DNA from 4 places in the Synechococcus sp. PH41509 genome. Region 1 is predicted to be linked to each of the others. Evidence: predicted binding sites of a transcription regulator. Region 1 holds the regulator's gene; each other region holds the start of a gene.
What was found. Region 1 encodes NtcA, which controls nitrogen genes in cyanobacteria. Its sites were predicted from a motif close to GTANCNNNNGNTAC; they were not measured.
Positions count from the first base shown of each region.

Region 2: the regulator NtcA is predicted to act here: its motif matches at 5,575-5,588, upstream of FZZ88_RS12275 (DUF4278 domain-containing protein).
Region 3: the regulator NtcA is predicted to act here: its motif matches at 3,894-3,907, upstream of glnA (type I glutamate--ammonia ligase).
Region 4: the regulator NtcA is predicted to act here: its motif matches at 3,605-3,618, upstream of FZZ88_RS04250 (DUF4278 domain-containing protein).

Region 1 is NZ_VTLD01000005.1:28,335-36,198, forward strand. Features, by position in the region: gene glmM (phosphoglucosamine mutase) at 1-30, opposite strand, end outside; gene FZZ88_RS02365 (transglycosylase SLT domain-containing protein) at 184-2,247, shown strand; gene FZZ88_RS02370 (hypothetical protein) at 2,146-2,649, opposite strand; gene FZZ88_RS02375 (thioredoxin domain-containing protein) at 2,713-3,288, shown strand; gene thyX (FAD-dependent thymidylate synthase) at 3,333-4,055, shown strand; gene dcd (dCTP deaminase) at 4,067-4,660, opposite strand; gene FZZ88_RS02390 (cob(I)yrinic acid a,c-diamide adenosyltransferase) at 4,660-5,259, opposite strand; gene rph (ribonuclease PH) at 5,404-6,147, shown strand; gene ntcA (global nitrogen regulator NtcA) at 6,206-6,922, shown strand; gene FZZ88_RS02405 (DUF3084 domain-containing protein) at 6,950-7,864, shown strand, end outside.
Region 2 is NZ_VTLD01000026.1:309,736-317,599, reverse strand. Features, by position in the region: gene FZZ88_RS11590 (histidine kinase) at 1-201, opposite strand, end outside; gene FZZ88_RS11585 (hypothetical protein) at 309-896, shown strand; gene FZZ88_RS11580 (cAMP phosphodiesterase) at 1,036-1,413, shown strand; gene pepN (aminopeptidase N) at 1,602-4,205, shown strand; gene FZZ88_RS11570 (TFIIB-type zinc finger domain-containing protein) at 4,195-4,404, opposite strand; gene FZZ88_RS11565 (hypothetical protein) at 4,445-4,684, opposite strand; gene FZZ88_RS11560 (hypothetical protein) at 4,723-4,941, opposite strand; gene FZZ88_RS11555 (hypothetical protein) at 5,007-5,243, opposite strand; gene FZZ88_RS12275 (DUF4278 domain-containing protein) at 5,345-5,512, opposite strand; gene FZZ88_RS11550 (hypothetical protein) at 5,728-6,099, opposite strand; gene FZZ88_RS11545 (ferredoxin) at 6,699-7,010, opposite strand; gene FZZ88_RS11540 (phycobilisome rod-core linker polypeptide) at 7,035-7,622, opposite strand.
Region 3 is NZ_VTLD01000020.1:72,208-80,071, forward strand. Features, by position in the region: gene FZZ88_RS06830 (aminotransferase class V-fold PLP-dependent enzyme) at 30-1,433, opposite strand; gene FZZ88_RS06835 (nucleoside deaminase) at 1,474-1,977, shown strand; gene FZZ88_RS06840 (alanine--glyoxylate aminotransferase family protein) at 1,949-3,145, opposite strand; gene FZZ88_RS06845 (allophycocyanin subunit beta) at 3,242-3,766, opposite strand; gene glnA (type I glutamate--ammonia ligase) at 3,973-5,394, shown strand; gene FZZ88_RS06855 (class I SAM-dependent methyltransferase) at 5,510-6,583, shown strand; gene FZZ88_RS06860 (copper-binding protein) at 6,661-6,951, shown strand; gene FZZ88_RS06865 (DUF6439 family protein) at 7,300-7,554, shown strand; gene FZZ88_RS06870 (ATP-binding protein) at 7,514-7,864, opposite strand, start outside.
Region 4 is NZ_VTLD01000008.1:74,815-82,678, reverse strand. Features, by position in the region: gene FZZ88_RS04275 (urease accessory protein UreD) at 1-367, shown strand, start outside; gene FZZ88_RS04270 (urease subunit gamma) at 386-688, shown strand; gene FZZ88_RS04265 (urease subunit beta) at 699-1,019, shown strand; gene ureC (urease subunit alpha) at 1,023-2,732, shown strand; gene FZZ88_RS04255 (type 1 glutamine amidotransferase) at 2,729-3,487, shown strand; gene FZZ88_RS04250 (DUF4278 domain-containing protein) at 3,702-3,869, shown strand; gene FZZ88_RS04245 (hypothetical protein) at 3,950-4,168, shown strand; gene FZZ88_RS04240 (DUF1028 domain-containing protein) at 4,248-4,922, opposite strand; gene FZZ88_RS04235 (Zn-dependent hydrolase) at 4,919-6,208, opposite strand; gene asnB (asparagine synthase (glutamine-hydrolyzing)) at 6,303-7,864, opposite strand, start outside.

The DNA of each region.
Region 1 (7,864 bases):
GCCGATCGGGGAACACGCCTTTTGAACCATGGGTCTCAATCGTGGACAGCACCATACGAAGTGCTTTTAACGCCGCTTCCCAGGAACGTGACAGGTGCAGCTCTGCCCTCATCTGCCCTCAGTCGATGAAAGGGTCGCCATTCCCATCAAGATCATCAGAATGAGTTCTGATCAAGGTTGAGTGTGCTGGCAGGGCCGCGAATCGGAACGCTGCTGCTCCTCTCGGTTGCCAGTCTCAGCGGCTTTGCGGCATGGGGTGGGCAACAACTGCTCAAGAGGCAGCATCAGCCCCTAACACCTGAGCTCTCGCAAGCGCAGCTCTGGCAGCACTACCGCTGGTCTATCGATCCACAGACCCGTCGAGAAGCCGCCTTACTCATGGTGGCCAGAGATGAATCGAATCAACTCCTCAATGGCCAAGGTTGGGGACACGACCCGGTCGCTGCTGTGGTCCTCGAACGGGCAGCACTCACCGCCGCCGCCCAGGGCAAGACAGCAGTGGTTGAACAAACCTGGCAGCGCCTTCTTGATCGCTTTCCCGAAGAGCCCGGCTCCGCCTGGGCTCGCTTGGCTCTTGGCCAGAACAAACCCCTTTATCACCAGCAGCTGCTTCAGCAGCAACCCGCCCACCCAGCAGCGCTGACGTTGGCAGCGGGGGGTGGATCCGAACCGCTGCAGAACCATCAAGGAGCCCTGCACCTGGCCCGCTGGAATGTGCGTTGGCCTGGGGCCCTAGAACAGATGCGTGACGCCTGCCAAGCCACAGGGGCGCAGGCACCGCAGCCCGGGCAACGCCAAACCTTGGCGCAAGCAATGGCGAAACGAGGCCATGCGGAAACAGCGCTGGCCTGTCTCCAGGACGTCGATGCCGCCCCGGAAACCCAACTGGCCATCGGTCGTTCACGGCTGCTGAATGGCGACCCTGACGCGGGCACTACTCAACTGCTGACGCTGGCGCAGACCCATCCAAACCATCCCGCCAGCCTTGAAGCGGCGCAGATCTTGAGCGAACCGCTCTATCCCGAGCCTGGTGTACTGGATGCTCTACCGGCTGCCCTTGAGGAGCGCTCAGCCGCTGTTACCGCGGCCCGTGTGCGACTCGCCGGCGGCGATGGGGCGGATGCCGCCCTGAGCCGCTGGCCCAACGACCCCGAGATCTGGCAACTCCAATGGGACCTGGCCCGCGATGCTTTCCTTGCCGGGAATTGGGAGCGCACCCGCAACCTGTTGGACCGCCGCAGCGAGCAGGGCCCTCTGCCACCACCGTTGGAGGCACGCAGGCTGTTCTGGCTTGGGCTCAGCCACCAGGAACTTGGTGAAACGGAAAAGGCTGAGCGCACCTGGCGCAGCCTGATCAGGTCCTTCCCAGCGGGCTACTACCGATGGCTGGCCATGGATCGCCTTGGGATCTCAGGACCTCTGGATCTGCGCAAACAACACCCGCAGAAGGATCCACAGACCTGGCAACCCCTTAATAGTCAAGACGCCTTCGTGAACACCCTTTGGCGGCTCGGACAGGTGCATGCAGCCTGGGAGATCTGGCAGGCACAGCGTGATCCTGTGATCACGCTCCCACCCGAAGAACGTCTCGCCGAAGGCAGGCTGCGCCTTGCCGTCGGAGACACCTGGATGGGACTGGATCAGCTCTGGTGGCTCAGCCTCCGCTGGCGTGATCCCAGCTGCCAGCAACGGCACCTCCTCCACCGCAGCCAGTTCCCCCGCCTTTTCCACGCTGAGATGGAAGCAGCAGCGCAGGAGGAAGATCTTGAAGCCAATCTGCTGCGAGCGATCGCCAAACAGGAGTCACGCTTTGCACCTGGGGTCGTCTCCCCCGCAGGGGCCGTTGGCGTGATGCAACTGCTTCCATCCACAGCCACGGAGATGGCTGGCGAGCCAACCAGCACGCTGATGCTGCAGGATCCCGCCGACAACATCCAACTGGGAGCGCGATACCTCAACCAATTGCTGGAGCGGTGGGGGAACGACCCCTTTCGCAGTATTGCGAGCTACAACGCCGGGCCGGGCGCCGTCGCCTCATGGCCTCAGCCCACGGATTGGGAAGATGCTGCGCTCTGGGTGGAACGCATTCCATACCCAGAAACACGCTTCTACACCAAGAAAGTGCTCGACAACCTGATCGGCTACTCAGGTGGTGATCAACCCTCCTGCGAAGAGGTTGGCCGTTGGGTTTGGCAGAAGCGTGCCAGCGACGATGCCGCCGATCACGACAGCACTCATCAGGAATAGGCACGTCCTGGCACCTGGCAGGACGCCAATGCGAATCAGATCGAGCCGCGCCAACAGCAAGGCTGAAGCCAGGATCAGAACATCGGTCAGCACATTGAGCTTGAGCAGGTAGATGCCACTGGTAATCACCACCAGCAACGTGACCACCAACGTCATCACCCGGCTGGACGCCATAAGCGTCGACACCTGTCGCAACAGCAAATCCGGCATCGTGCAGAACACGACAACCACCTCGGCTTGAAGCAGCACGAGGCCCCAGAACCAGGCCGAACTCACCCCGTAGAGAGAGGTGAACGTGGGCTGAACAACCTGCCAATGGTTGCCGAGCACAACCGCAACGAGAAACAGCACCGTCAGCAAAGGCGCCCGAACCGGAAGGCTCAGCAGTCTCAGAATTGGCATGGGTGCAAGCTAGCCGCGGGCTTTCTGAGGAGCTGCCAGAGTGATTGAAGCGGTTGAGTCGTAATGACACGCACCCCAGAGTCTTCTCCCCTGGGCACGGCACAGCGGTGGGTGCTTGTGCTGGTCGCGGTTGCTCTCGCCCTGGGTCTGGTGATGTTGCGAGGCGGTATTCAGAGCGAAAGCCCGATGGAGCAGCTGGCGAGACGATCCCTCGACCCGCAGACTGCTTTGAGCAACGGACGTCCCACGCTGATCGAGTTCTACGCCGACTGGTGCCAGGTCTGCAGAGAAATGGCTCCCGCAATGCTGGAACTGGAGCAGAGTTCCCGAGAGCGACTCGATGTTGTTCTGGTGAACGTCGACAATCCCCGTTGGCAAGACCTGGTTGATCGCTACGACGTGAACGGCATTCCTCAGTTAAACCTGTTCAACGCCGAGGGTGAACCAAGGGGCCGATCCCTCGGCCTGCGCAGCTCAGAAGAACTGCAGATCTTGAGTGCTGCACTGCTTGAGAATCAGCCGTTGCCGGCCCTACCTGGCGTTGGGAGCATCAGCCGTCTGCCTGACCCCTCCTCCGCGGACAGCACATTGGCGGGAGTATCGAGCCAACCAACAGCCGGACCTCGCAGCCATGGTTGACACACCTCGCCATGATCACCACAACTCGTCACTCTGACGCTCCCATGGACCGCTTTCGGGTCGATCTGATCGCAGCCACGCCGAACCCGCAGCAATGCATCTATGCGGCCATGCATCAGGACTACAGCGAAGGTTTTGTGGCCGGTGATCGTGCCAGTTGGCCTGATGAACAACGGGCTGGGGAGATCTGCGTCAAACGTCTGCTATCCGGAGAGCGCGGCCATTACGGCCCCATGGAACATGCACAGATCGTGCTGAACGTGGGCTGGTTCCCTCATTCGGTGATGCAGCAGGCCCGCACCCATCGGGTCGGGGTGAGCTTTGATGTGCAATCGATGCGCTATACGGGCGATCGCATCTGCCAAGCAGCGGATGGGGCCCTAGAGCTTGAAGAGGTGTTTTATTTGCGGCCCGCCGGCGACTACAGCGACAGGCAGGGCAAGAAATATGCCTACACCGAAGAGCTGCGCAACCAGGATCTTGACCTGTGCCGAAGCGCTGCCGAGCGATACAGGGATCTTCTCCAAGCTGGCTTCTCTGAGGAGCACGCCCGCGGCATCCTTCCGTTCGACTATCGCCAGCACTTTGTGGTGAGCTTCAGTTTGCGCGCGTTTCTCCACTTCATGGATCTACGGGCCAAACTCGATGCACAACTCGAGATACGCCAGCTCTGCGATCTGATGTGGCCCCACATGGTGGATTGGGCTCCTGAGTTCGCCGCCTGGTACGAAAAAAGCAGGCTGCATCGAGCACGACTGGCCCCTTAAACCGGGGAGATCTAAACCTTGGCGAGCGTTACACGTTCGGGCTGGTGCTGGTATTTGCCCTGTCGATCGCTGTAGGTGGTCGCACAGGGATCACCCTCAAAAAACAAAAGCTGACAGATGCCTTCATCGGCATAGATCCGGCAGTCAGCACCTGAGCTATTGCTGAATTCAAGGGTGAGGTGCCCTTCCCAGCTGGCTTCCGCCGGGGTGGTATTCACAATGATTCCAAGGCGGGCATAGGTGCTCTTGCCCAAACAGATCACAGTGATATTGGGAGGAACACGAAGCTTTTCAAGCGCCACGCCAAGGCCATAGGAGTGGGCCGGAAGAATGAAATAGCGACCGTCCTCATCTTCATGGAGAGGAGTGGGCTCGAGATTGGCCGGATTGAACCGCTTGGGATTCATCACCGTGCCGGGAACGTGCCGGAAGATCAAAAATTCCTGAGGAGACAGGCGTAGGTCGTAGCCGTAGGAGGAGCAACCAAAGCTCAGCACCGGACGCAGCTTCTGCTCCGGATCCAGATGACGGACGAGGCCGCTCTGGAATGGCTCGATCATTCCCTGCCCAGCCTGTTCAGTGATCCAGCGATCGCACTTGAGCATCAGAAACCTCGGCGCAACTCCGTGACTTGATCTGCCATCTCCACCACGCCGGAGGGGATCGCAGGTCCTGTGATGATCACATCCATCGAGGCCGGCCGCTGCTCGAGAGCTTCAATCACGTCCGCTTCATCGAGATAACCGAAGGCCACAGCAAGGCCGATTTCATCCAGGACCAACTGGTCGAGATCTCCCTGAATCAAATGCTGACGACAGATGGACCAAACGGCAGCAACCGCCTCGGCACCGCCGGGGTGATTCGGCGAGGAGAGGCAGAGAGGCACCTCAGGCCGCAGCCAGACCAGTCCTCCACAAAGTTGGACGCGACCTGCGGGCCCCTGCTGCACGCCCCCTTTGAGGAACTGACTGATCAGAACACGACTGCCCAGACCAGCGGCACGCATCGCTTGACTCAGAACACTGGCGAAACTGCCGCGATAGGGCGCCGTGTGCACCTGCAGCTGCCCTTCGGGAGCCACCAGATACAGCGGTGGAGGATCTGCAACAGGTGGCAGGGACCTGAATCCGGCCCGCTGCAAAGCCTGCTGATCCCGATCCAGAGAGCTCTGGAACGCTTGGGGGTCGGCAAGGCTTGTGGTCATCACGGCAACATCCGTCCGGGTGATCCCGGCAAGACCTTGAATGTAGCGGCGAGATGACATTCCACAAGTGCATTGACACCACCCATGGTGTTTGGACGGGCGAGAACCAACCGCCTGCGAGGCTTGAAGAACTGCACACCACCGATGAGCCAACCCGCTGGAAGCCGCACCGATGGCCGTCGCCCTGAGCAGTTACGACCGTTCTCGGTGACCTGGAATCCCATGGGTTTTGCTTTGAGCTCCCTTGTGGTTCACACCGGCCGAACCGCTGTTCTGTGCAGCGTCTGCCTGGAGGACAACGTTCCCCGCTGGCGGAAGGGAGAAGGGTTGGGGTGGGTCAGCGCCGAATACCGGCTGCTGCCGGGATCCACGCCGCAGCGGCAATCACGGGAGCTCATGAAATTGTCGGGCCGCACGCAGGAGATTCAACGGTTGATCGGCCGAAGCCTTCGCGCTGTGATCGACATGAAGCGTCTTGGAGAGCGCACCTTGCTGATCGACTGCGATGTGATCCAGGCCGACGCCGGAACACGGACAGCATCCATCACCGGAGCTTGGCTCGGCCTTGAGCAAGCCTGCCTTTCACTCGTGGATGAGGGGATTCTGGAGCAATCGCCACTGGTCGACCAGTTGGCGGCCGTGTCCGTCGGCCTGGTGAATGGCCAGGCCTTGCTGGATCTGGACTACAGCGAAGACAGCAGAGCTGAGGTGGACCTGAATGTTGTGCAGGCTGGCGATGGTCGCCTTTTGGAGATCCAGGGAACTGCAGAGGGGGCGCCCTTCAGCCGCAGCCAGCTCAATGAATTACTGGATCTGGCTGAGCCTGGATTGACTTCGCTGATGCAGGCGCAACGCCAAGCCATGAACGAGCACACCAGAGTTACGTAATAACCGCTACACGGCGGCCACCGTTAGCTCCGTAGCTTCGCCTCACCAGGGGGTTGTCATGACCAGTAGCCGAGGTTTCAGCCGATACACCCCGCAGATGGTGGCCCCAACCCCAAGCACAGAACCGGCCAACCGCTCCCTCTTGGAAATCATCCGGGATCTGGACGGCGCAAGCAGCGAATTGGTGGACCGCAACAAGACCATCTTTTTCCCTGGAGATCCTGCTGAACGGGTCTATCTGATCCGCCGCGGAGCTGTCCGTCTCTCCCGCGTCTACGAGTCAGGAGAAGAGATCACAGTGGCCTTGCTCCGCGAAAACAGCCTCTTCGGGGTACTGTCGTTGCTGACCGGTCAACGATCTGATCGTTTTTACCACGCCGTAGCCTTCACCAGAGTCGAGATGGTGACGGCGCCAGCGACATCCGTGAAGGCGGCGATAGAGGCGGATACCAGCGTTGGCCTGCGCTTGCTGCAGGGCCTGTCCAGTCGGATTCTTCAAACCGAAACGATGATCGAAACGCTGACCCACAGGGACATGTCATCCCGACTGGTGAGCTTTCTGCTTGTGCTGTGCAGGGATTTCGGCGTAGCGGATGAACTGGGAATCACCATCGACCTGCGCCTGTCCCATCAGGCCATCGCCGAAGCGATTGGCTCAACGCGCGTGACAATCACACGTCTGCTGGGAGACTTGCGTCAATCCGGTCTGGTTCAGATTGACCGCAAAAAAATCACCGTTCTGGATCCAATCGCTCTGGCCAAACGATTCAGCTAGTCAACACCTCAACCCACAGGTGCAGCCATGAGTGGCTGGGCACTGATCCTGGTTCTGCTGGTGCTCGGAGGCGTTCTGTCGACCCTTGGTGACCGGCTGGGAAGTCGTGTCGGCAAGGCCCGCCTGAGTCTGTTCAAGATGCGGCCGCGACGGACCGCCGTTCTGATCACGGTGCTGACCGGCAGCCTGATCAGCGCACTGTCGCTCGGCCTGCTGCTGCTGGTGAGCCGCCAACTGCGAGTGGGCCTGTTTGAACTGGATGCTCTGCAAGACCGGCTCCAGGACAGTCGACGGCAACTCGATGCAGCCGAACGAGAAAGGGAAGAGACCCGAAAAGAAACCAACCGGATCGCCGCTGAGCTCAAGCAGTCGCAGCAACGGGCTGACATCCTGCGCCGCGAACTGGCTCCTCTGCAGAACGAACGCGCCCAACTCGAGGCAGAACGTGAGCGTCTGAGCCAGGACATCGCCTCCCGCGATGCAGATATCCAGCGCACGGAGGCCGAATTGAACAGCGTGCGGAGCCGCATCCGAGCTGGCGAGCAGGAACTCAAGGAACTCGAATTCAACCTGGTCGCCCTGAGGCGTGGATCAGTGGTGATCAGTAGCGGACAGACCTTGGCGAGAGCAACGGTTCGTCTCGATGCTCCGGATCAAGCAAAACAGGTTGTCGACCGGCTGCTTCAAGAGGCCAATATCAACGCCTACGGCAAGGTGAGGCCTGGGGAAGCACCCGAACGACAGTTGATCCGCGTTCCTCGAAGTGACGTGGAACGTCTGCAGAACATCATCCGCAAGCCTGACACTTGGGTGATCTCGCTGCGCTCCGCCACCAATGTGCTGCGTGGTGAAACGGCGGTGTACGCCTTCCCCGAAGTGCGTCCCAACCGCCCGGTGGTGCAAAGCGGTGACGTGCTGGCGACCACCACACTGCAAACGGAT
Region 2 (7,864 bases), on a different contig from region 1:
TGGCGTCACCACAAGGCGATGCAGTTCCAGAAGTTCGGGTTGGTGCGAGGGATCAGCGACCTGCAGGGTGACTTCGAAGCCCAGGTCTTCACGTTCCAGAAACTGCACCACGGAACGAAGATCCTGGCCAGACAGGTGGTGTCGCGCTGCTACCAGCAATAGCTTCAACGGCTGATGGGTCTTGGGACCGTCCTTCACCACGCGGACTCAAGACAACAAAAACCGATGCTTACCTTATGGGTTTTTGACTAAACCGCCATCAGAGCTAAGACGATGAAGAACACTCCATTGCGTCATCGAGGCGGTCCATGTCGCTTTTTTCCGCGCAAAACCGTGTTCCTCTGACCGCTCCCGGTGGAGTGGCTGTCCAGCCGACGATTCAGGTCGACAGCAGCCTGCGTCGCTGGTTCAACCGCAATTTGGGGGTCTGGCGTTCCAGACGGCAATACACCTTCAGTGACGACCAGGTGCTGCATTTGGATATGAACCTCAAGATGGAGGCCTTCGCCCATCCCGAGGCCGGCGAGAGTCGGTACCGCTTCAGCTGGTGGTCCGACCAGGAGGACCAGCATTCCGACGAATTTTTTGCACGGAAGCCTTGGTTTGAACGCACAGGGGTGATGGAGGCCACGCTGTGGGGCCATCAGCTCCAGCGAAGTCGTGGTTACCTCGCTGGAGACCCGGTGCGAACCAGGATCCGGCAGGTGGATGAGCACGAAACCATCCTCGAATCCCACTATCAGCAATGGGACATCCTTGAGCACATTCGGCTTGTGGATCAGGACCGCTACCGCTACCGCGCTATTTACAGCTGGGAGAACGGTGATCTCTCCATCGTTGAGCACCATCACGAGATTCGACTTTCCGATTCCCTGCCGCTGATCGACGACGAATAGGGAGTTCCGTTCTGCTGTTGTCCCAGTTCAACAACCGCGCCTTGCCCTCGTGCAGCCTTGGCTTGGGCGGTAAGTTGCAAAAAACTGACGCTGTCCGAGAAACAAGGTGATTCGTCGTTCATTCGCTGCAGCTGCTCTTTTGCTGGCAGCTCCACTGCTGTCGCCGGCTACCGCCCTGGCTCAGGCGTCAAATGCCAAGTCCACCCCTGCTACGGCCATGGATGTCAATACTTACGGGGTGATGTCGATCGCCACCTTCTGTGAGGCGAGGGCCCAGAAGATCGATTTCAGCAAGTCTCTTGCCGTTGCTCTTGCCGCTCAGTTGCATGTGATCTACGGCAAGCATGGCGGTTTGCTCCCCGGCTCCAAGACTCCTTTGCCTGAGAAGCAGTTCTTGAACAATGCTGGTTTCATGGTCGTAGGCGGCGCTTTGAAGTTCTGTCCTAAATCAGTTCCGGCCGCAGAGAAAGCACGCTTTGAAAAAGCAGCCGCGTCCTTGAAGCCCGCCAAGAAATAGCTATAGCTCCTCTCCCGTTTTTAGTGTAATAAATATCTCGATTGGACTGGCTATGTACGATTCCGATCTTTGGATGAATCGATAGTATTTAGTTTCTCTCCTGGTGTTCCAGAGGTTCATCTTTGGCTTAAAAGCCCCAGTCTTGGATGCCGTCCGTCAGGATCGTTGTGTCCTTGCGTCGTTAGCCCATGACTGCAGCTGCTTCGATTCGTCTCGCGGACTACACGCCATGGGCATTTGATCTTCCCGACATCGCTCTTGATGTGAACATCCAGAGCGATCATGTCGTTGTTAACTCCAGGCTCAGCCTTCAACCGCGTCGTTCCAGTGAGCCCCTCGTGTTGTGCGGCGTCGATCTGGCCATCGAATCTCTCGCGATCGACCAGACGCCGTTGAAGCCAGAGGATTACAGCTTCACGGACGGACGTCTCACCATTACCAACGTGCCGGGTCAGCCGTTTGTCCTGGAGACTCGTTGCCGTCTGGACCCCTACTCCAATAGCTCTCTCGAAGGCTTGTATGCCAGTGGTGGTCTGCTGAGCACCCAGTGCGAAGCGGAAGGATTCCGGCGCATCAGCCTGCATCCGGATCGTCCAGATGTGCTCAGCCGTTGGCGGGTGCGGATTGAGGCCAGTCGCAGCAGCTGCCCTGTGTTGTTGAGCAATGGCAATGCAATAGAGACCGAGCGCGTTGGCGCTGATCGTCATGCGGTCACGTGGGATGACCCCTTCCCCAAGCCCTCCTATTTGTTTGCCTTGGTGGCCGGAGACCTCAGGGAGATTCGAGATCACTACACAACAGCGTCGGGCCGGCAGGTCACCCTGCGATTGCATGTGGAGGAGGGGGATGAACCCTTCACTGCCCATGCGATGGCGTCGCTGAAGCGATCCATGCAGTGGGATGAATCCGTTTACAACCTCGAATACGACCTTGACGAGTACAACATCGTTGCCGTCCGCCACTTCAACATGGGCGCGATGGAAAACAAGAGCCTGAATATTTTTAATTCAAAGCTTGTTCTTGCCGATGCAGAGACCGCCACCGATGCCGAGCTGGAACGCATCGAGAGTGTGATTGCCCATGAATACTTTCACAATTGGAGTGGAAATCGCATCACCTGCCGGGATTGGTTCCAACTGTCGCTCAAAGAGGGACTGACGGTTTTCCGGGATCAATGTTTTACGGCAGATCTGCATTCAGAAGCGGTGAAGCGAATCGAGGATGTTTCGATGTTGCGCAACACCCAATTCCGCGAGGATGCTGGCCCCACAGCCCACCCGGTGAAGCCATCGGAATACCAGGCAATCGATAACTTCTACACAACAACCATCTATGAAAAAGGCGCGGAATTGATCCGCATGCTTCGCACCTTGCTTGGGCCTGAGCGGTTCATGAAGGGAATGCAGGTGTACGTGGAACGTTTTGATGGCACGGCCGCCACAACTGAGGACTTTGTTCAGGCCATCGCTGATGGCGCCACCAGCGATGGACAACCCCTGGGATTTGATCTGGAGCGCTTCAAGTGCTGGTACCACCAGGCTGGAACACCGGAACTCAACATTTCGCGGCAGTGGAATTCCGAATTGGGTCGGTTGACGGTCGACTTGCACCAGTCGACGCCCCCCACGCCAGGACAAGCGGACAAACAGCCCCTGGTGCTGCCGATTGCCATGGCTCTCGTGGGGGATCAGGGTCGCATCGGTGAGGAACAGCTGCTGGTGATGGAAGCCCAGCACGCCAGCATCACCCTGCAGGGCCAGCCCGGCGACACCCCCCCTGCCCTTTCGATGCTTCGCCGCTTCTCGGCGCCGGTCCACGTGCGTTTGGACCAGCCGCTGGAGGAGTGCCTGCAGCTGTTGGCCTCCGATGATGACCCCTTCTGCCGTTGGGATGCAGCCCAGCGTTTGGCACGCCAGGTGCTGTTGGCGCGGGCTGACAACCAGCCGAAGCCTGCCGAGGAGGCGGCTTTGATTCAGGCCCTGGATCAGCGGATCTCCGCTTACGACGGTGGTGATGGCATGGACCTGGCGGCACTGTTGGCGCTGCCGGGAATGGCTGAACTGGAGGCGTTGCAATCCCCGGTAGATCCGCTGGCGCTGGACCAAGCCTTCCGGGCGTGGACCCAGGAGATGGGCGTTCAATTGCAGTCGTCCTTGCGACGACTCCTGGAGCTGGCCCGGGTCGACTGGACCCTGGCTTGGCCGGCTGGCCAGGGCGGCCGTGCCCTCACGGCCTTGGCCTGGCGCTGGCTTGCCGCCGCGGGCGATGCCACGGTTCAAGCGGAGGCGTTGGCGGCGGTTTCTGGCCCCTCGATGACCCTGGCGCGGGGAGCGCTGCGGGCTTTGCTGCCGCAGGAGAGCGCTGAGCGTGAGCAGGCGATGGCGCTGTTCTACGACCGTTGGCAAGACAAGCCCGTGATCCTGGATGCCTGGTTTGCGATGGAGGCATCAGCTCCAAGGTCCAACGCTTTGCAGCGGGTGAAACAGCTTTTGGAGCATCCGCGTTTCGACCCCCTGGCGCCCAATTCCCTCCGCGCCGTCCTGGGCGGATTTACGGCCAATGTGCAGGCCTTTCATGCCGCCGATGGCAGTGGCTATCGGTTCATGGCTGAGCAAATCGCAGCGGTTGATTCCCGGAATCCGATCACAGCTTCACGGATGGCCAAGGTGTTCAGTCGCTGCAACAGTTACGGATCCGACCGCCAGAAGGTGATGCGTCAGGCCATCGAACAGCTGGCATCCGAGCCCCTGTCTGCAAACACGGCCGAGGTTGTTCAGTTGCTCATGACGTGATCACCACAAGCACGATGATCGCCAGAAGCAGGATGACGAGCCACAACTTTCTGTTGCTGCGCCTACTGCTCAGGGGCGTTGGGCGTGTGGCTCGGCTCCCTGCCGCAAGACCGCAGTTCTGACAGACCAGCCGACCGGCCATGGATCGATCGGCACGAAACCGACGGCTTCCGCAGTTCTGGCAGACGGTGACGGCCAAGGTCTCTCAATCATCGTTCCACCAGCTTGCCTGGCATCCGTTAGTCCCGTTCCCAGCCATCGCAGCCTGCTTTGGAGCGCTGACGTTTCGTGCGTCGATAGCTCTCGTTCTGTTGGGTAAGAGCCTCGCTCGCAACAGCAACAGCTGCGCTGTCAGTGCTTTCAGCGATGATCGCTCGATTGATTGCCATGGCGTTGCCCAGGCGATTCAGCACCTGATCCATCAGCTGGCACTCATCGAATGCGGCGCGTCCCGCGGCCGGTACTCCAAGCAGCAGCAAGGCCCAACATGGAGCAAGCAAGCCTTTCATTGATCTGCTCAGGGGCTGTAAGTGATGGTGCACTGATAGCGGCTGCTGAATCCCACATCAATGCTTTTGCAGGTTGTGTCGGTGATCGTTGCCCCTTTTGGGACCACGCGCATGGCCTCTGCGGTGGCGAACTGCTCTGAGGCCCCCTGGGCTGTGGCCCGATTTCCGCCTGCGAGAACCGTGGAGCCCCAAAGGATTGTGGCCATCACCAGCGCCGCACGTCGCATGATTGGAGTCAGAAGTGATGTCTTCGGTTTACACAAAACGCGTTTGTGCGACAGCACTGGTGGCTTTAGCAACGGCCACGGCACCAGCGGCGGCCCTGACGTCTCGGTTCAGTTTTGGATTCCGCGTCCTGATTCGCGTCGGGGACTGGCGGTGGGGGCAGAAGCGCTGCTGGCTGGATGGGAAGACGTCGCGATCCCCATGCCGCGTCAAAAGGAACCACCACGAGGGGAATCGGTTCCGCACTCAGCACCGGCAAGGTCAATGCCGATGACGCGATGAGGGCTGTGACCAGAAATCTCATCCAGCCATTTTTGCTGATGCTTGATCTTTTCGCCGTAATTTCTGCTGCCCCATCCGGGCTCAGGCCGGCGGCGACAGGGCAGGGGTGGCCCCTGAGCCTGTTCAGGCCTTGGAATAGGAGACGCCGCGATAAGTCAGAACAAAGGAATTACGAACCAAATTGACTTGATCAGCTCGATAGGATTTACCCATGTATTTGAGTTGGATTGTTGGCCTGGAAGTTACTTTCTCTGACTTTGCATATTTGTTGCCCAAGAAAGTGAGTTCCATGGCTGAATAGGGCGTGAATAAAAATGTTTTCAAGTTCTACATCGTTGCTGCTGGCCCGCAAGGTTCCACTGGATACTTCATTCTTTAGCCATTGTTAAAATTGCCTCGGCTTGATACAGGTACCGCCTTCTGGCCTTGGCCTGACAGGGAAAAGTGTCTATTGCTATTTATCGACTGTCGTCTCAGTTGTCATGAAGAGCGCGAAGTATTGGCGATTATTTTTCTTTACTGCACCGTTGGCAGGCAGAAATTCTGTCTTTGTGATGCTCTGGCAATGTCAGCCGAAAAGGGTCAACATCAAATTCATAACCACATGAGCATCTCGCGTGGAATCTCAGCTTTTTTGATTTTGTGAGTCGTTTCAAGAGGGTGACCTCTCCATAGATTTGCTCTGGCTTGAACCGATCAAGCTTGATACGTTCTTCGGGTGCATTTTTGATTCGTGCCTTTTGCAGTGCGTTGCGCACTGAGTTTTCACTGCCTTTGCCAAGGATCTTGGGGATCTGGAGAATCGATCGACCTTCCTTCAGATACAGACGCTTGATCTCTTCGATCTCTGCACTGGTGAAGCCAGACTTTTTGCCCACCTGCTTTCTCGTTTTGGGTTGATTCTCTCAGGGCGCTGGTCGCTGCCCTGACGCCTTGCCAATAAGAGGTCCGGGAGTCAGACCAGCATGATTCACTGAAGCTGATTTAAGCCACAACATTGCTGCGGCTCATATGGTCGCTGCTTTCGCCTCATAGGAACAGCATTGAACCCATCGCCGGGTGATGGTGTTGTTGGAGGGTCCACACCTCCATCCATTGGCCCCTGCATGGTCATTGGGCGCTGAGTGTTAGCGATCTTTCCCACGCCGACACAGCATGCACAGCCTGGCTCCTCTTTTGAAGGGGAGGAGTCAGATCAGCGTTTCTCACCGGCTGCTCACGAGCCAACCATTACCGACCGGCTACGGGCGGTAGTAACCGGGAGCATCAAGCCTTGAAATAAACATCAGCCGATGAATTTGTCTGTCGATAGCGCATCTTCAATTGCGCAATTTTTGAGAATTTTAATTGTTAGTATTTGCCAATAAAAAAGAAATAGCTCCTAACATGCCAGACTCTTGAATTTTTGATTTAATAAAAGAAGCCACTGCTGATGTAATCATGGTTATAAGCTCCTTTGGGAGTAAATGGCTCATGTTTAGTTGAGGTCTTTAAAATCAACCCAGTGAATGCAATCGACGGGACAAGTGTCAATCGCTTCCTGGATTCGATCTACTGAATCACCGTCTTGTCGAATCGCACGACAGCGACCTGTTTCTGGAACCATCACAAAAGTATTGGACGCTACATGTGCGCAATAACGGCAGCCAATGCAGTCAATTTCCTCAACCCAAACTGCTTTGTCACGAAGTCCTCCGCCTAAAGACGGTTCGGATCCCGTACGAAGATTACGAAGCTGTTCAGAATGTGATAAAAAAGCTGCATCAACCGGATTTTTTTGCGTGTACATCTGTATCAAGCTGGCATAAAGATTTCAGCGGATCGTGAACATTTGGCTGAATATTAAAAGCACCAAGTAAAGGCTTCCAACGCCACCAACAATTAAGAAAAGAAGCCAAAGCTTGAGAAGACGACCCTTTGGCTTTTCGTAAATCAGACGGGATACCGTCATTGGACGACTAATTTTATTGAAAGCATCTATAGACAACATCAACTCATCACGAATCAAGCGCTCGCGCCAACTCTCTCCATAGCGAGGCAGGCGCTGATAGATGGGCATCTCACCCTGAGAACGACCTGGCAATGTTCGATTAACTTGTTCAGGTATCTCATCATTGCCAAATCTCTCAAAATACTCAGGAGAGGCAAGAACAGCATCAACAAATCCTGAAAATCCTTGCTCAGCAATAACAATAGACCAAGACCTCTTTTCGTCTGAACCATAAACAGGACGGCCCAAAACCCGCCCTACAACCTGCTCGACAATTCTCTCGTTATTGTTGCATGCAACATATCCATTGTAAAAACGCTCAGAGAGCAGCAAGCCCCTTACGAAATCCCTTACTGTGATGCTGCCAGACTGAAATTGTGATTCCAGAAAAGGATCACGATCAAAAGACATCGCATGAAAAAAAATCTGGCGGTAGCACTTCCCGATTATTTCAGATGCTAATTCTGCCGATAGATCTGATCGACGCTCAGGTAAGCGACCTGCTATAGCGTCAACTCGGGAGTTCTGGCTTGATAGATTGAATCGTAAACGAGCCCTGGAAGAAAGGGAGGCCAATTAACCCGGAAATTCTTTAATATAAGAATTACATCAAAAGAATAAGAGGCAAGACAATAAGTGACAGTAGAATGAAG
Region 3 (7,864 bases), on a different contig from region 1:
AAACGAGGGCGATTGTGGACGATCAGGCTTCAGGCCAGCGATGCATTCAGCCGATCGGACAAGTCGCTGAGATGCTGAGCTGTGGTGTGCGGGTTACCCAAGACCGCTTTAAGACAGAAACGGTCGCCGTAGAAGGGTCTCGAGAGCATGTAGCCGTGAGAGAGAAGCATCTGGCGGGTCTCTTCACTCCAACAAGCGGCAGCGTCAATTCCCCCCTCCCTGGCCTGGAACGCCAGAAGGTGAAGGTCACCCGACAACAGCATCAGCTTGTTGGGATCCAACATGGAGGCAAAGGCCTTTCGCCGTTGCAAGGCACCGCTGAGGGTCGCTTCAATCCCAGCCTCACCCAGCTGACGCAGGCCAAGCCAGAGCTTGAGGATCTCCGCGGGCCGGGTTCCCTGCAAGCCGATCTCCCCACCGTGATCCACCCCATTGGGCGCCTGCATGTAGGGCAATCCTGTTGAAAAGGCCTGGCGGAGGTGGGTGCGATCCCTCAGCAACAGCAGCGATGAAGCTTTGGTGATGCCCAGCAGTTTCTGAGGATTCAGAGTGATCGAATCCGCCAACTCCATGCCGCGCATCAGAGATGCGTGGCTGGTGCTCAGGGCGAACACACCGCCGATGGCTGCATCCACATGCAACCAGACCCCTGCATCACGACAGAGAGCTGCCAGATCCGAGAGGGGATCAATGGCACCACGCACGGTTGTCCCAGCGGTGGCCACCACCGCCAGACAAGGGCGGCCCTGGGCTTGCAGTGTTGTCAAACGCTCGCCCAAAGCGTCAAGACAGAGGCCGCCGTCGGGGGCCACCGGAAGCATCTGGAGTGCATCCTCCGACAAACCCATCACCCTTGCCGCCTTGTTGATCGAGACGTGGGCGTCTTGGCTGCAAAGGAGCACGGGATCCCGCTGCATCGAGCCCAAAGCGGCCCGAGCCGAGACCAGTGCCATGAGATTGCTCAGGGTTCCACCACTCGCCAGAACGCCTCCGGATCCTGCCGGCAAGCCAATCCTGTGGCAGAACCAGCGGCAGAGATCATGTTCCAGGCCAGTCAGCCCAGGAGACAGTTCCTCTGCCAGGAGATTGTTGTTCAAGCCCGCGCAAACCATCTCCGCCGCAATGGATGCGGTGAGAGGGGGCGGATCAAGATGAGCCAAGGCACCGGGATGAGACGGCTGGTAGGCCCCATCCATCACTTGCTGCAGATCACTCAGGAGTGATTCGACACCAGCTCCTTCCAGCCCGGGAGCCACCTCAGGCAAAGGGCGCATCAAGGGCACCGGGCCCGTTCGTTCAGCCGAGCCGATCCAACGGCAGAGCAGATCTGAACTGCGGTGCAAGAAGTCATTCAGTACCGGGTCTGCAGCCGAGGGGATGGCGAACGGAGCGAGCCGATCCGATGGGTGCTGAGACTCGGAACAGGCTTGCAACGGAGACCCGTGAACTTCAGTGATCTTCGCGTCTCGTGGGATGGTGCTCAAAGGACAGCGTGTAACGGCGGTGGATCAGCGGGATGACTTGACTCGCTGGATGGACGTTCTGCTCCAGCGGGCCGAGGCCACTGGCGCGGAAGGAGAGGTACCAGTTGCCGCGGTGATCCTGGATGGAAACGGGAAGGCCATCGGACATGGACGCAACAGACGCCAGAACCATATGGACCCCCTTGGGCATGCCGAACTGGTGGCGTTACGGCAGGCAGCGGTGGTGCAGGGCGATTGGAGATTCAACGACTGCACCTTGATCGTGACCCTCGAGCCCTGCCCCATGTGTGCGGGAGCCTTGGTGCAGGCCCGAATGGGAGCAGTGGTGTATGCCGCATCGGACCCTAAACGCGGTGGTTTGGGGGGCAGCCTTGACCTCTCCACCCATGCCAGTGCACACCATCACATGGAGGTGTTGCGCGGTGTGCGCGAGGCTGAGGCGAGAGGGCAGCTGGAGCGCTGGTTCAGGCAGCGGCGGCTTCAGAACCGCTGAAGCGGGGTAGCTCTGTCTCAAACAGGTTGAGGAGACGGTTCACATTTTCTGGGTTGGAGTTGTATCCCATCAGCCCGATTCGCCAGATTTTTCCAGCAAGGGTGCCGAGACCACCGCCCACCTCGATGCCGTGATTGTTCAGCAGATGCTGACTGAAGGCCTTTCCATCCACACCTTCAGGGATGCGAACAGTGGTGAGCGTCGGCAGTCGACGGTCGGCCGGAACATGCATAGAAAGCCCGAGACTTTCGAGGCCGCTCCAGAGCAATTCCGCATTGCTGCGGTGTCGAGCCCAGGCCTGATCTAGACCTTCCTCGGCCAACAGGCGCAATGCCTCGCGCATGCCGAAATTCATGTTGACCGGCGCCGTGTGGTGGTAGACGCGATCACTGCCCCAATACTGATTCAGCAGGGAAACATCGAGGTACCAATTGGGAACCTTGCCCTGACGGGCCGACATCTTGGCCTCGGCGCGAGGGCCCATCGTGAACGGTCCCAATCCAGGAGGGCAGCTCAGGCCCTTCTGGCTGCAGCTGTAAGCGAGATCAACCTTCCACTCATCGATGTAAAGCGGAACTCCTCCTAGTGACGTGACGGTGTCGAGCAGCAGCAGGCAATCGTGCTTGCGGCAGAGATCACCGATGCCGTCCATGGGTTGGCAGACACCCGTGGAGGTTTCGGCATGGACCATCGCCAGGATGGCGGGCTTGTGCTCGATCAAAGCCGCTTCGAGTTCATCGAGAGAAAACCACTCTCCCCAGGGCTTCTCAATGGTTTTGACCTCAGCGCGATATCGCCCAGCCATATCTGCCAGCCGGAGGCCGAAATATCCCTTCACCGCCACAAGAACGGTGTCTCCAGGCTCGACGGTGTTGGCAAGGGTTGCCTCCATGGCGGCACTCCCGGTGCCACTCATTGGCAGCGTGAGGCGGTTGTCCGTCTGCCAGGCGTAGCGCAGCAGTTCCTGCACCTCACCCATCAGCTCGACATAAAGCGGATCAAGGTGACCGATGGGAGTTCGCGAAAGAGCCTTCAGAACCGTTGGGTGCGCGTTCGAAGGGCCTGGTCCGAGAAGCAGTCGATCGGGAGTGCCGATCGGTGCAAAGGCTTTGCGGTGACGATCGTCAACAGGAAGAAGAGAGTTCGTCGTCGCCAAAGCCCTGATCATTGGTTCGTGGTGATGAGCCTACGCAGTCATGCCCCTCGCAAGAGGTGAGTGCTGCTCGATTGCAATCTGTTCAAATCTTGCGCTGAACTTCTGCGCTCAACGTTGACGCACATTGGTTTCACCAAGGCCTTTGGCCAGGTGATCGAACGGTTGCATAACAGTGGCGAGCTGTTCGGACGGCGCACCGTTGGCCAGAAGCATCTCGGCCACGACTTCACCGAGCAAAACGATGCTGCGAACAGTGGGGCCAGTGGGAACGCCAAGGCTCTTGTAGGTGTCGTCCAGCCCGTTAAGAACACGCTCATTGAGGATCGTGCTGTCGCCGGCAACCAGGGCATAGCTGGCGTAGCGAAGGAAGTAATCCATGTCCCGCAGACAGGCAGCGAGCCGACGGGTTGTGTAGGCGTTTCCGCCGGGCAGGAGCAGGTCGGGCTCATCCCGGAACAGCCGCTGGCTGGCCTCACGCACAATTTCGGCGGCTGAACCATTGATCAGCTCAACGGCCTGAATCCGCATCGTGGATTCATCCAGATACGCATTGATGCTGTCGATCGCTGAACGATCGAAATAACGACCCAGCTGGTCGTAGCGACCGATCAGACCGCTGATTGCATCGCGCATTTACCTGAATCTCCAGAGGATCCCCCGCGGACGCTAACACCGTTGAAGCGGGCAAATCCTTTGGCAGGCCTGCATTTCAGCCAAGTTGACAGAAACGGTTACGCAGTTAACTCCAGGCTGTTGGAACGTACCCCTTGATACAAAATGGTGACTTGTGGCTCTATACGGTCACATCACTGCACAATTCAGTCGAGCAGTCCTTTCTTATGTCGAAATCCCCCCAGGACGTCCTGCGCCAGATCAAGGACGAAGGCATCGAACTGATCGACCTCAAATTCACCGATCTGCACGGAAAGTGGCAGCACCTAACGGTCTGCACCGATCTACTGGAGGAAGAATCCTTCACTGAGGGCCTGGCCTTTGATGGTTCCTCCATCCGTGGATGGAAGGGCATCCAGGCCTCCGACATGGCCATGGTGCCCGACGCCAACACGGCCTGGGTTGATCCGTTCTATCGGCACAAAACCCTGAGCATGATCTGCTCGATTCAGGAGCCGCGCACCGGTCAGCCCTATGAGCGCTGTCCTCGCGCCCTGGCCCAACGTGCTTTGAATCACCTCGCCAGCACGGGGCTGGCCGACATGGCCTTCTTCGGTCCTGAGCCTGAATTCTTCCTCTTCGACGACGTCCGCTACAACTCGGCCGAAGGTGGATCCTTCTACAGCGTCGACACGATCGAGGCGGGTTGGAACACCGGTCGAATTGAGGAAGGCGGCAACCTCGCCTACAAAATCCAGGTGAAAGAGGGGTACTTCCCCGTTGCTCCCAACGACACAGCCCAGGACATCCGCTCCGAGATGCTTCTACTGATGGGGCAACTGGGCATCCCCACCGAGAAGCACCACCACGAAGTGGCCGGCGCAGGCCAGCACGAGCTCGGCATGAAATTCGCTGAGCTGATCCAGGCAGCCGACAACGTCATGACGTACAAGTACGTCGTGCGCAACGTGGCCAAGAAGTACGGGAAAACAGCCACATTCATGCCCAAGCCGGTGTTCAACGACAACGGCACAGGGATGCACGTGCACCAGAGCCTTTGGAAAGGGGGTCAGCCGCTGTTCTTCGGCGAAGGCACGTACGCGAATCTGTCTCAGACAGCCCGCTGGTACATCGGCGGCATCCTTAAGCACGCTCCGGCTTTCCTGGCCTTCACCAACCCCACCACCAACAGCTACAAGCGTCTGGTGCCCGGCTTCGAAGCTCCAGTGAACCTCGTGTACTCGGAGGGCAACCGTTCCGCCGCTGTGCGAATTCCTCTCACCGGCCCAAGCCCCAAGGCCAAGCGCCTCGAATTCCGCTCCGGTGATGCCCTGGCCAATCCCTATCTGGCCTTCAGCGCCATGATGATGGCTGGCCTGGATGGCATCAAGAACCAGATCGATCCCGGCGACGGTGAAGACCGAGATCTGTTCGAGCTTCCGGCTGAAGAGCTTTCGAAGATCGCAACGGTCCCGGCTTCCCTTAATGGTGCCCTGGAAGCTCTGAACGCCGATCGTGGCTTCCTCACTGCTGGCGGTGTGTTCAGCGACGACTTCATCGACAACTGGATTGACCTCAAATACGAAGAGGTTCAGCAGCTGCGTCAGCGTCCTCACCCCCACGAATTCACCATGTACTACGACGCCTGATCAGCGCTCGTTGAGCCCCACGACCCGCCTCCCAGGAGGCGGGTTTTTTTGTGGACTGCTTGGCACGCAGTTGCGCGTCACATCCGCTGGAATAGGGCTGTTGTCTGAATCCGCGATGGCGTCAACGCCCCTGAGCAAGCTTGCGTACAAAACGCTTCAGCAAGGCAAAAGCATCGCGGGCCTTGCCCACAAAGAGCTGAGCACCAAGCTGATGGAATGGGTGGCACCCGATGCCGTTCCCAAAACGGAAGCCGTGTCCACCGAGGTGCTTGGTGAACTGCGCCTGGACATGAACAAACTCCAGGAACAGGATTGGCAGGAGGCTCAACAGGGGATCTATCCCGAGCAGTTGCTCTTTGATGCACCTTGGCTCGACTGGGCCAGCCGCTATCCACAGGTGTGGATGGACCTTCCTTCGACCTGGGACCGACGCCGCGAGCGCAACGTTCGCGATCTGCCCCAGGACATCGACGCAGCGCTGTACCCCGATTACTACCTCCAGAACTTTCACCATCAAACCGATGGGTATCTCAGTGATCACTCCGCTGGTCTCTACGACCTACAGGTTGAGATCCTGTTCAATGGCACAGCCGATGCCATGCGTCGCCGGGTTTTGGCTCCGCTGAAACGCGGTTTGAGGCATTTCGCCGACCGTGCTCCCGGCTCCCTAAAGATCCTTGATGTGGCCACCGGTACAGGTCGAACCCTGCACCAAATCCGTGCGGCTGTCCCCCATGCTCAACTCATCGGCACCGATCTCTCCGAGTCGTACCTCCGTCAGGCCAATCGCTGGCTGAATTCAGGGGACGCGTCGCTGGTTCAGCTGATCCGTGCCAACGGGGAATCCCTTCCCTTGGCGGATGGATCGGTTCAAGCCGTGACCTGTGTGTTCCTGCTGCATGAACTTCCAGCTGAAGCACGCCAAAACGTGCTCAACGAGGCGTGGAGGGTGCTTGAGCCAGGCGGTGTCCTTGTTCTTGCCGACTCTGTCCAGATGGCCGACTCGGCCAAATTTGCCGCAGTAATGGAGAACTTCAGGCGCGTCTTCCATGAGCCCTATTACCGCGACTACATCGGTGACGACATCGACGCACGCTTAACGACGGCAGGCTTCGACGGAATCACAGCCGAATCCCACTTCATGACCCGTGTCTGGTCGGCACGCAAACCCAGCAATGAGGAGAGCTGATGAGCGGATTCCCTGACAGCGTCCCTTGCACGAACGCCGGCGAGCCATAGGGTGAATCCGATTACGAAGGGAACTTCATGACTAATCCCTTCCGGCTGCGTTGGCTTCAGGGCTGGACGTTTCAGGTCGTGCTGATGGAAGGAAACGTTCAGGTCGAGGCTCATGGTTTCGGCATCTGCTTGCGAACAGCGTTGCTTCCTGGTGAAAGCCCCCAAGCAGCGGCAGATCGTCTTGTTCTCTCTGAAGATCGCCGGCGGAGGGCCCTGCACAATGCATGGCTTCGCGGTCAGGACATGGCACAACCATCAGGGGTTCCTGCCCCCAAGGAAGAAGCTCCTGCATCCAATTCTCTGGTGGTAGTTGGATAAGCCCATCGCCAACTGGTGGCCTGATCGGCTTAGAGCTGGGCTAGCAACCAGGCCAAAGTGAAGCCCCCTCCAGCAAAGCGAAGTGCCTCCCAGAAACGCTGCCCAGATGCCCTTGGAACATCCCACCCCACAAGCGGCTGGCTGATCAGGTGTGCGGCAAGTTTGCGACGTTGAACCCAGCGTCGAGAGGCAACGCCCGAACCGACATTGGACTGTCTTCGGCCTTGCAGTAGCAAGCGTGAAGCATGGTGCAGCCAACGCAGTTCACTGCGGCATCGTTTGCCTTTGTGCTCTTCCAAGGCATTGAACCCACGTGCTCCGAAACTAGAGCGATCTGCTGATCAAGGGATGACACCGCCTGCCGCCCCATGGCCCGACTCCGCCAAAGCGAAAGCAGAAGAGCTACATCAGCTGCTTCGCATTAGTGATCGCGACTGGCATCAACTGAAAAGCAACCGCAAGCGACGTGGTGCCGAGCTACTCGCGGCAGCTTTGGTGCAATTACTCCGTCAGGGAGACAGCACGGATGTCGAGCAACTAACCCAGCAAGCGCTTGGCTGGATTAAAGGAGACCTGAAGGATCCAGGCTGTCCCCGTCACTGACGGGGCGACGGCAGGCCAATTGCAGTCGATTCCCCCTCCGGCTCCAGCGGACATCGTCAAAACATTGATGAATGAGGAACAGTCCGCGGCCACTGGCAGCATCAAGCGCCGTGGGGAGGGTCGCTGTACGTGACTGCTGCGGCAAGCCGCAGCCTTCATCCTGAACCTGCCAGACCAACCAATTGGGCGTCAGGATCCGACGAACGCGAAGCTTCTTGGCTGGATTTTCATCATTGCCGTGGCGGACGGCATTCACAAGCGCCTCATGCAACCCCAACTCAATGCGTTGACTGGTGAACACACAGCCCAC
Region 4 (7,864 bases), on a different contig from region 1:
CGGAGCCAGCCTGGAGGGGCCCCATGGCCTAGCTGGTGCACCGGTTTTCGGAACACTGATCTGGGCCGCACCCATGGCCATGAGCGCCGAAACAACGGCAACACTGCTGGACGGAGCGCGGGCCGACCGTGAAGGGCTTACGGGCACGATGCGCTGCGGGACCCTCGGGCAAGGGCTGATCGCCCGCTATTCCGGCAACTCCAGCCGTGATGCCCGCTTCTGGTTCAGTCGGATCTGGGAGCGCACGCGAACGCTCCGGGGACTGACACCGCCACGCATCCCCAGGGTCTGGCCCCTGCAGGAACAGCCTCTACGCCGACAAACGTCCACCATGAACGCTTTGGAGACCGCAGCGGAGACACACTGAAGAAGACCGAGCTTCGCTATGCATCTCAGTCCCCAGGAAAAGGACAAACTCCTGATCGTGACCGCGGCACTGCTTGCGGAACGACGATTGAACCGCGGCCTGAAGCTCAACCACCCCGAATCGGTGGCCTGGCTCAGTTTTCTGGTGCTTGAAGGTGCCCGTGACGGCAAGAACGTGGCGGAGCTGATGCAGGAGGGCACCACCTGGCTGCGTCAGGACCAGGTGATGGACGGCGTGCCCGAGCTCGTGCACGAGGTGCAGATCGAAGCCGTCTTCCCCGATGGCACGAAGCTCGTCACCCTGCACGACCCAATTCGCTGAGGCAGAACCCATGGCACCTCTCATTCCCGGCGAACTGCTTCCCGAACCGGGTGAACTTGAGCTGAATGCGGGACGACCCGTCACCACGGTGAGCGTCTCCAACAGTGGCGATCGACCGGTGCAAGTGGGCTCCCATTTCCATTTCGCCGAAGCCAACGCCGCCCTGCAGTTCGACCGGGCCGCAGCCCGCGGTCATCGTCTCGACATCCCCGCCGGCACCGCCATCCGCTTTGAACCCGGCGACAGTCGCGACGTGAACCTCATTCCCTTTGCCGGTGCTCGACGCGTCATCGGCTTCAACGGCCAGATCAACGGATCCCTCGACGCCTGACCCATGCCCTACCGCATCTCCCGCCAGGCCTACGCCGAGACCTACGGACCCACCACTGGCGACCGGGTTCGCCTTGCGGACACCGAGCTGATCCTCGAAGTCGAGAAGGATTTCACCGTGTACGGCGACGAGGTGAAATTCGGCGGCGGCAAGGTGATTCGCGATGGCATGGGCCAGTCCCAAACACCTCGAGCCGCGGGTGCCGTCGACACCGTCATCACCAATGCTCTGATCCTCGATTGGTGGGGCATCGTCAAAGCCGATGTCGGACTGAAAGACGGTCGGATCGTGGGCATCGGCAAAGCCGGCAACCCCGACACCCAGGAAGGGATCACGATCGTGGTGGGCCCCGGCACCGAGGCGATCGCTGGGGAAGGTCACATCCTCACGGCCGGTGGCATCGACACCCACATCCACTTCATCTGCCCCCAGCAGATCGAAACTGCTCTGGCCAGTGGAGTCACCACCCTGATGGGCGGCGGCACCGGACCAGCCACCGGCACCAATGCCACCACCTGCACCCCTGGGGCGTTTCACATCGGGCGAATGCTCCAGGCCGCCGAAGGCTTGCCGGTGAACCTGGGCTTCTTTGGCAAGGGCAACGCCAGCACCCCTGAAGCCCTGGAGGAACAGGTGCTCGCCGGTGCCTGCGGCCTGAAGCTGCATGAAGACTGGGGCACCACGCCGGCCACCATCGATGCCTGTCTGTCGGTGGCCGACCGGATGGATGTGCAGGTGTGCATCCACACCGACACCCTGAACGAAGCCGGCTTCGTGGAAGACACGATCGCCGCCATCAAGGGACGCACGATCCACACCTTCCACACCGAAGGTGCCGGCGGCGGCCATGCCCCAGACATCATCAAGATCTGCGGCGAAGCAAATGTGCTGCCGAGCAGCACGAATCCCACACGGCCCTACACCCGCAACACGCTCGAGGAGCACCTCGACATGCTGATGGTGTGCCACCACCTCGACCCCAAAATCCCCGAGGACGTGGCTTTTGCCGAATCGCGGATTCGCCGCGAAACGATCGCCGCCGAAGACATCCTTCACGACCTCGGCGCCTTCTCGATCATCGCCAGCGACTCCCAGGCCATGGGGCGCGTGGGTGAAGTGATCACTCGCACCTTCCAGACCGCCCACAAGATGAAGGTGCAGCGCGGTGCGCTCCCGGAAGACTCCAACCGTAACGACAACCATCGGCTGAAGCGCTACATCGCCAAGGTGACAATCAACCCCGCTCTTGCCCATGGCATCAGCAGCGAGGTGGGCTCGATCGAAACCGGCAAGCTCGCCGATCTCGTGCTGTGGAAGCCGGGCTTCTTCGGCATTCGCCCGGAACTGGTGATCAAGGGCGGTTCGATCATGTGGGCCCAGATGGGAGATGCCAACGCCTCCATTCCCACCCCCGGGCCCGTGCACGGCAGGCCCATGTTCGGCGCCTTCGGCAAAGCCTTGGCTCCCAGCTGCCTCACCTTCGTGAGCACAGCCGCCATGGATGCTGATATCCAAAGTCAGCTGGGTCTGGAGCGCACCTGCATGGCGGTGAAGGACACCCGCAGCGTGGGCAAAAGCGCTCTCAAACTCAATTCCGCCCTGCCGCAGGTGAGCGTGGACCCGCAGACCTATGAGGTGTTCGCCGACGGTGAACTGCTCACCTGCGAGCCCGCCGAAGTGCTGCCCCTCGCCCAGCGCTATCTGCTGCTTTGAGCACCACCCTGCTGGTGATCCAGCACGTTGACCACGAAGGGCCCGAACTGGTGGGACAACTGGCACGGGAACGGGGAATGACTCTCCGGACCCTGCGGCCCGACCGAGGCGACCGCCTGCCGCACCCAAGTGAATGCCCGAACAGCATCGCGCTGGTGCTGGGGGGACCAATGGGGGTGAACGAGCAGCATCATCCGGACCTGGACTGGCTCCAAGCCGAGCTGAACTGGTTGACGGCCTGGCACCAGCAGCGTCGACCGGTGCTGGGCATCTGCCTGGGGGCGCAGCTCTTGGCTGTCGCTGCTGGCGGATCCGTGGAACCCCTGCAGGTTGGAGCACCACCACAGCAGCTAAAGGAACTGGGACTGGGGGCAATCCACTGGGTTGCTGATCGGAGCGATGAGGCCTTACTGCAGGGACAACCGAGCAGCAGCTTGGTCCTGCATTGGCATGGCGATCGCATCCACCTGCCGGGCGATGCAACCCTTCTTGGTTCCTCGCTGCACTGTGCGGAACAGGTGTTTCGAATCGGCGATCACGCCATTGGCCTGCAATGCCACCTCGAGATCAACAGAGACGCACTGCAACGCTGGATCGCCAACGACCACACCTATGTGATGAGCGCCCTTGGGCCTGAAGGGCCCGAACGCCTGATGCGGGAGTGGCGCTGGCTTGGAGACAAGCTGCAGGAGCAAGGTCGATACTTTTTCAATACTGCGCTCGATCAGCTGCAGAAGTGCTGCAAGACCAGGTGATTCACATCAGCAAGGCCAACAAATTTCTACGGATAAAAATAAACAAAAGCAAAAACTTTTCAGATCAAGTATCGAACCGAACACCAACACCACGACTGAAAACGCTTGAATTGTTCTGTAGCAACAGCTACCGATCGTTCACTTCGCACCACGCGAAGCGCAGTTCGCCTCAGGCCATGGAACGGGGACCTGAGCTTGCTTCGAGGACCTTCCAATGACCACCCTTCTCTATCGCGGGCATCAGTACCAGCAAAAGAACGCCACTGAGGGCAAGCCCGGTGTGCAACTGGTCTACCGCCGAAACGTGTACCAATCCCGCCAGATCAACAGCCACCGCACTCCGGTGCAGCTCGTTTACCGCGGGGTGGGCTACACGCGCTAGGCCAACTTCTCAATCTGTAGCAACTCGAACATTCCAGTTCCGAGGATTAGGGCGTAATAGATCCAGCCTCAGCAACGACGTTGGATCTCATCACTTCCCGCCTCGACCAAGGCCTTGTGCAGGTGAACCCCTCCAGCGTGCACGGCGTCTTCTGGCTGCAAACCCACTTCCCAGCCAGCGAATGGGATGCCTTGCTGTCTGGCCAGGCTGCATTTGGAACAGATTGCATCGACGACCTCGTCAATGATGCGCGTCAAGCTGGTTTGAATGTGGAGTGGGAAGCCACAGTCCCCAGTTGAGCCATTCAGAGTTTTCCAAAAAGCCCTCGACACTCAGTGTTGATGGGCTTTTTTTAATGGCACAAACCAACTCGAATTATTAAGCCACCAACCGGTTGAGCATGGGCAACTCTGAGAGTTCATCCCTCCATTCCTGGGCCCAAAGTGCCTGGCTGCGTTCGTAAACCTCCATCAACTGTTCCACCGCACGCTCATGGAAATCAACCCGTAGGTCCAACAGCGGAAAGGCAGCTTCACCACTCACCTGCACCGCTGCTGAGGTGCAGAAATCGGAGCGGTGATCGCCTCCAGCAGCCTCCCCCGCCTGCAGGGCAGCCATCAGGCGTCGACCAAGTTTCCAGCTGGGATCGCTGGTGAGATACGCCTGCTCCATCGCCTCCACAACACCGTCGTCGACCAAACAATTGCCGGCGACAGACAGGTCACGCCGATGGCGGTGCCCAGCCCAAACCCCGCAATCCTGCCCCGTCCAACAGGCCGTTCGACCATCCAGGTCGATCAGATGAAACTGACGCCGATCACGATGCTGATCATCCGCCAGAAGGCTGGCCAAAACACTCTCCGCATCCGCACTCTGCTCCAAGCGTTCAAGGCCACAGATCCCCAGATAGGGATTGGTGTGGGCCTGGGTCGCCACAGCGCCAACTCCGGCGCGGATGTGGGGCACGGTGGATCCAACGGCCAGATGACAGGTGGCAACAGCCACGCCAAAGCGGCCGTTGCTTGGATCACGGGCCAGGATCGAAAAGGTCACGGCAGCTGGCGGTCGAGCCGCAGCAGCGTTTCCAAAAGCACCGCAGTGCCCGCCCAGCACTGTTCGTCGCTGGTGAACTCCGCAGCTGAGTGACTCAAACCGCCCCGACTGGGAACAAAAATCATGCCCATCGGCCAACGGCGACCAACCTCCTGCGCATCGTGGCTGGCTCGGCTGGGGAGATGGCTGTGAGACAAGCCGAGGTCGGCCGAGGCCTCAGCAATCGTGGCCATCACCACAGCATCAGCAGGGGTGGGATCAACACTGAACTGTGGGTCCACCGAAATCGGGCAGCCCGTTTCAGCACCAATGCTTTCGACCTGCTGCATCAACTCCTCCACCAATTGATCGAGAACAGTCGGATCAACATCCCTCAGGTCGACCGTCAGGGCGACAGCGCCGGGGACGACATTGGCGGCATTGGGCCAAACCTCCAGTCGACCCACGGTCGCCACAGGATCTCCTGGGTGGCGGGATGCCATGGCCTCGACGGCAAGAACAATGCGCGAAGCCGCAACGAGGGCATCCTGTCGCAGACCCATCGGTGTGGTGCCGGCGTGATTGGCCTGTCCCTGCACATTGATGCTGAACCGACGCTGACCAACCACACCCTCCACAACACCAATGGCATCGCCGCGTTGCTCGAGAACGCCGCCCTGTTCAACGTGCAACTCAAGAAAAGCCGCATAGGCCTCATCGGAGCGTCGGGCCGATGCCAGCGAAGGCCAGTGCCCCCCGATTCGCGCCAGATTCTCTTGAATCGACTGGCCGTTACTGGTGACATAACTCTCCGGGTTATCGGAAGCCGTCCCCACCAAGCCTTTGCAACCCACCATGGTCGACTCCTCGTCGGCAAAGGCGATCAACTCAATGCCGTGCCGCAGCCGCATGCCCTGGTCCTGAAGAGCGCGGCAGGCTTCCAGACCTGCAAGAACACCCAGGGCACCATCAAAACGCCCACCGGTGGGAACGGTGTCGAGATGCGACCCGGTTACCAAAGCAGGACGGCAGGGATCTAGGCCATCAAGACGCCCGATCAAATTGCCAGCGGCATCGACACGCACGTGCATGCCGAGCTGCTTCATCCAACTGGCGAGCAACTCGCGGCCCTGAACGTCTTCCGCTGAAAACCCGCGTCGACAAACGCTGCCGTCCGGCTTGGCGCCAATGCTGGCCAGCTGCTCAATCGTTCCAGCCAAACGTCCACGGTTTGGACTCGCCACAACATTGCTTGGCTCAATCTCAATTGCAGGGCTGATCTGAGAAGCCGAGATGAGCGATGGCAATGCCGTGACCTGCGTTTCAAAGGGAGAACAATTTTCACCCGAAAAAACACAGAAACCTGTAGCTAGCGCAACGATTTAATCCCGATCAAAGAATTCAAACGGGCATCAGCACCCGCCACCCCAGGCGGTCGGCCTCCCGACGGGCCAGGGCTGGCACGTCCTCTGCCACAAACATCCGGTGCAACATCTGCACACCCAGCAGATGATTGATCACGGCATCCATCTGCACACGCTCCGCATCGGTGGTGGCAGGGTCCGCATGACGTGCAAACAAGGCGCTAACGCCGGCCTTGCTCAATAAACCAGCGGCATCGATCGCCTCATCACTGAGGTAGTCATCGGCGAGTTGCTTCATCTGCTCCCACTTCTCGGGCTCCGTATGAGCTGGCGGCGCCATGAAGGCGAACTTCTCACGCCGATACAACACCTCCGGCAACAAACCCGCCATGGCTTCCCGCAACACGTATTTCTCGGTTTTTCCCTTAATCCGCAGTTCGGGAGGCACTTGCACGGCAACAGCGGCCAGATGGTGATCCAGGAAGGCCGGTCGCGCCTCCATGGAATTGGCCATGTCGACCCGGTCACCGCCCCAGGTCAAGATCTGGCCCTCCAACATGGTCTTGATCCAGACGTACTGGGCCTTGTCCAGGGCATGGCGCCCTTCAAGTTGATCCGCATCCAATTGCTCAGCAATCGCTTTACCCGGGGAGTAATCCTGCAGGGCTGCAGCATGAGACTCCGCCAGAAGCTCCGGCACCAAGGGCGCACAGGCCAGCCAAGGCTGCAGGCAACTGGGGGTAAAGCCAACCACCGCATCGAGGTCGGGATCGTCCACCTGGTTTTCAGCGAGCATCGCTCCCTGCACCAGGGCATTGGACTGCTGAAGCAAGGTTTCCCAGCTGGCGCGCTCCTCCTGAGGCAAGTCATCCAGACCGTGGAGGAACATGTCGCGGCGAAAGGCGGGATAACCACCGAACAACTCGTCTGACCCTTCACCGGTCATCACAACCTTGTAGTCAACGTTGTTGACATGGCGACTCATCAAGAACTTCGCCACCGCCAAGGTGTTGTAGATCGTTCGCTCCGCATGCCAGATGGTGCGCTCCATATGGCCATAGAGCTCCTGACCGGAGAGAAGCATCAGATCCTGCTCAGCCCCCGTGGCCTCGGCCATCTCCCGAGCAATCGGCGACTCGTCGTAACGGGCATCATCAAATCCGATCGTGAATGCCTTCACCGGTGCCTGGCTGACGGCTGACGCCAAACCGAGAATCGAACAACTGTCGATGCCACCGGAGAGATAACAACCCACAGGCACGTCGGCCACCATGCGCAGCTCGACCGCCTCCAGCAAGGACGCACGGACAGCAGCGATGTGGTCGGCCTCCGTGAGGCGACGATCGCGCTGATCCTGACGCGGAAAGTCGACATCCCAGTAGGTCGACTCCGACACCTCCAGCCGCCCATTCGCACGTTGCACCTTCAGCACATGGCCAGGCTTCACCTGCTGCACCCCAGCAAAGGCAGTGGTGCCAGGAACCATGGTCTGCATCAACTGGTGGAACAGACCCTCCGAAGTGAAGCGTCGCTCCACCGCCGGATGCGCGAACAGCACCTTCAACTCGGAACCAAACACCAGACCCTCAGGCGTCATCA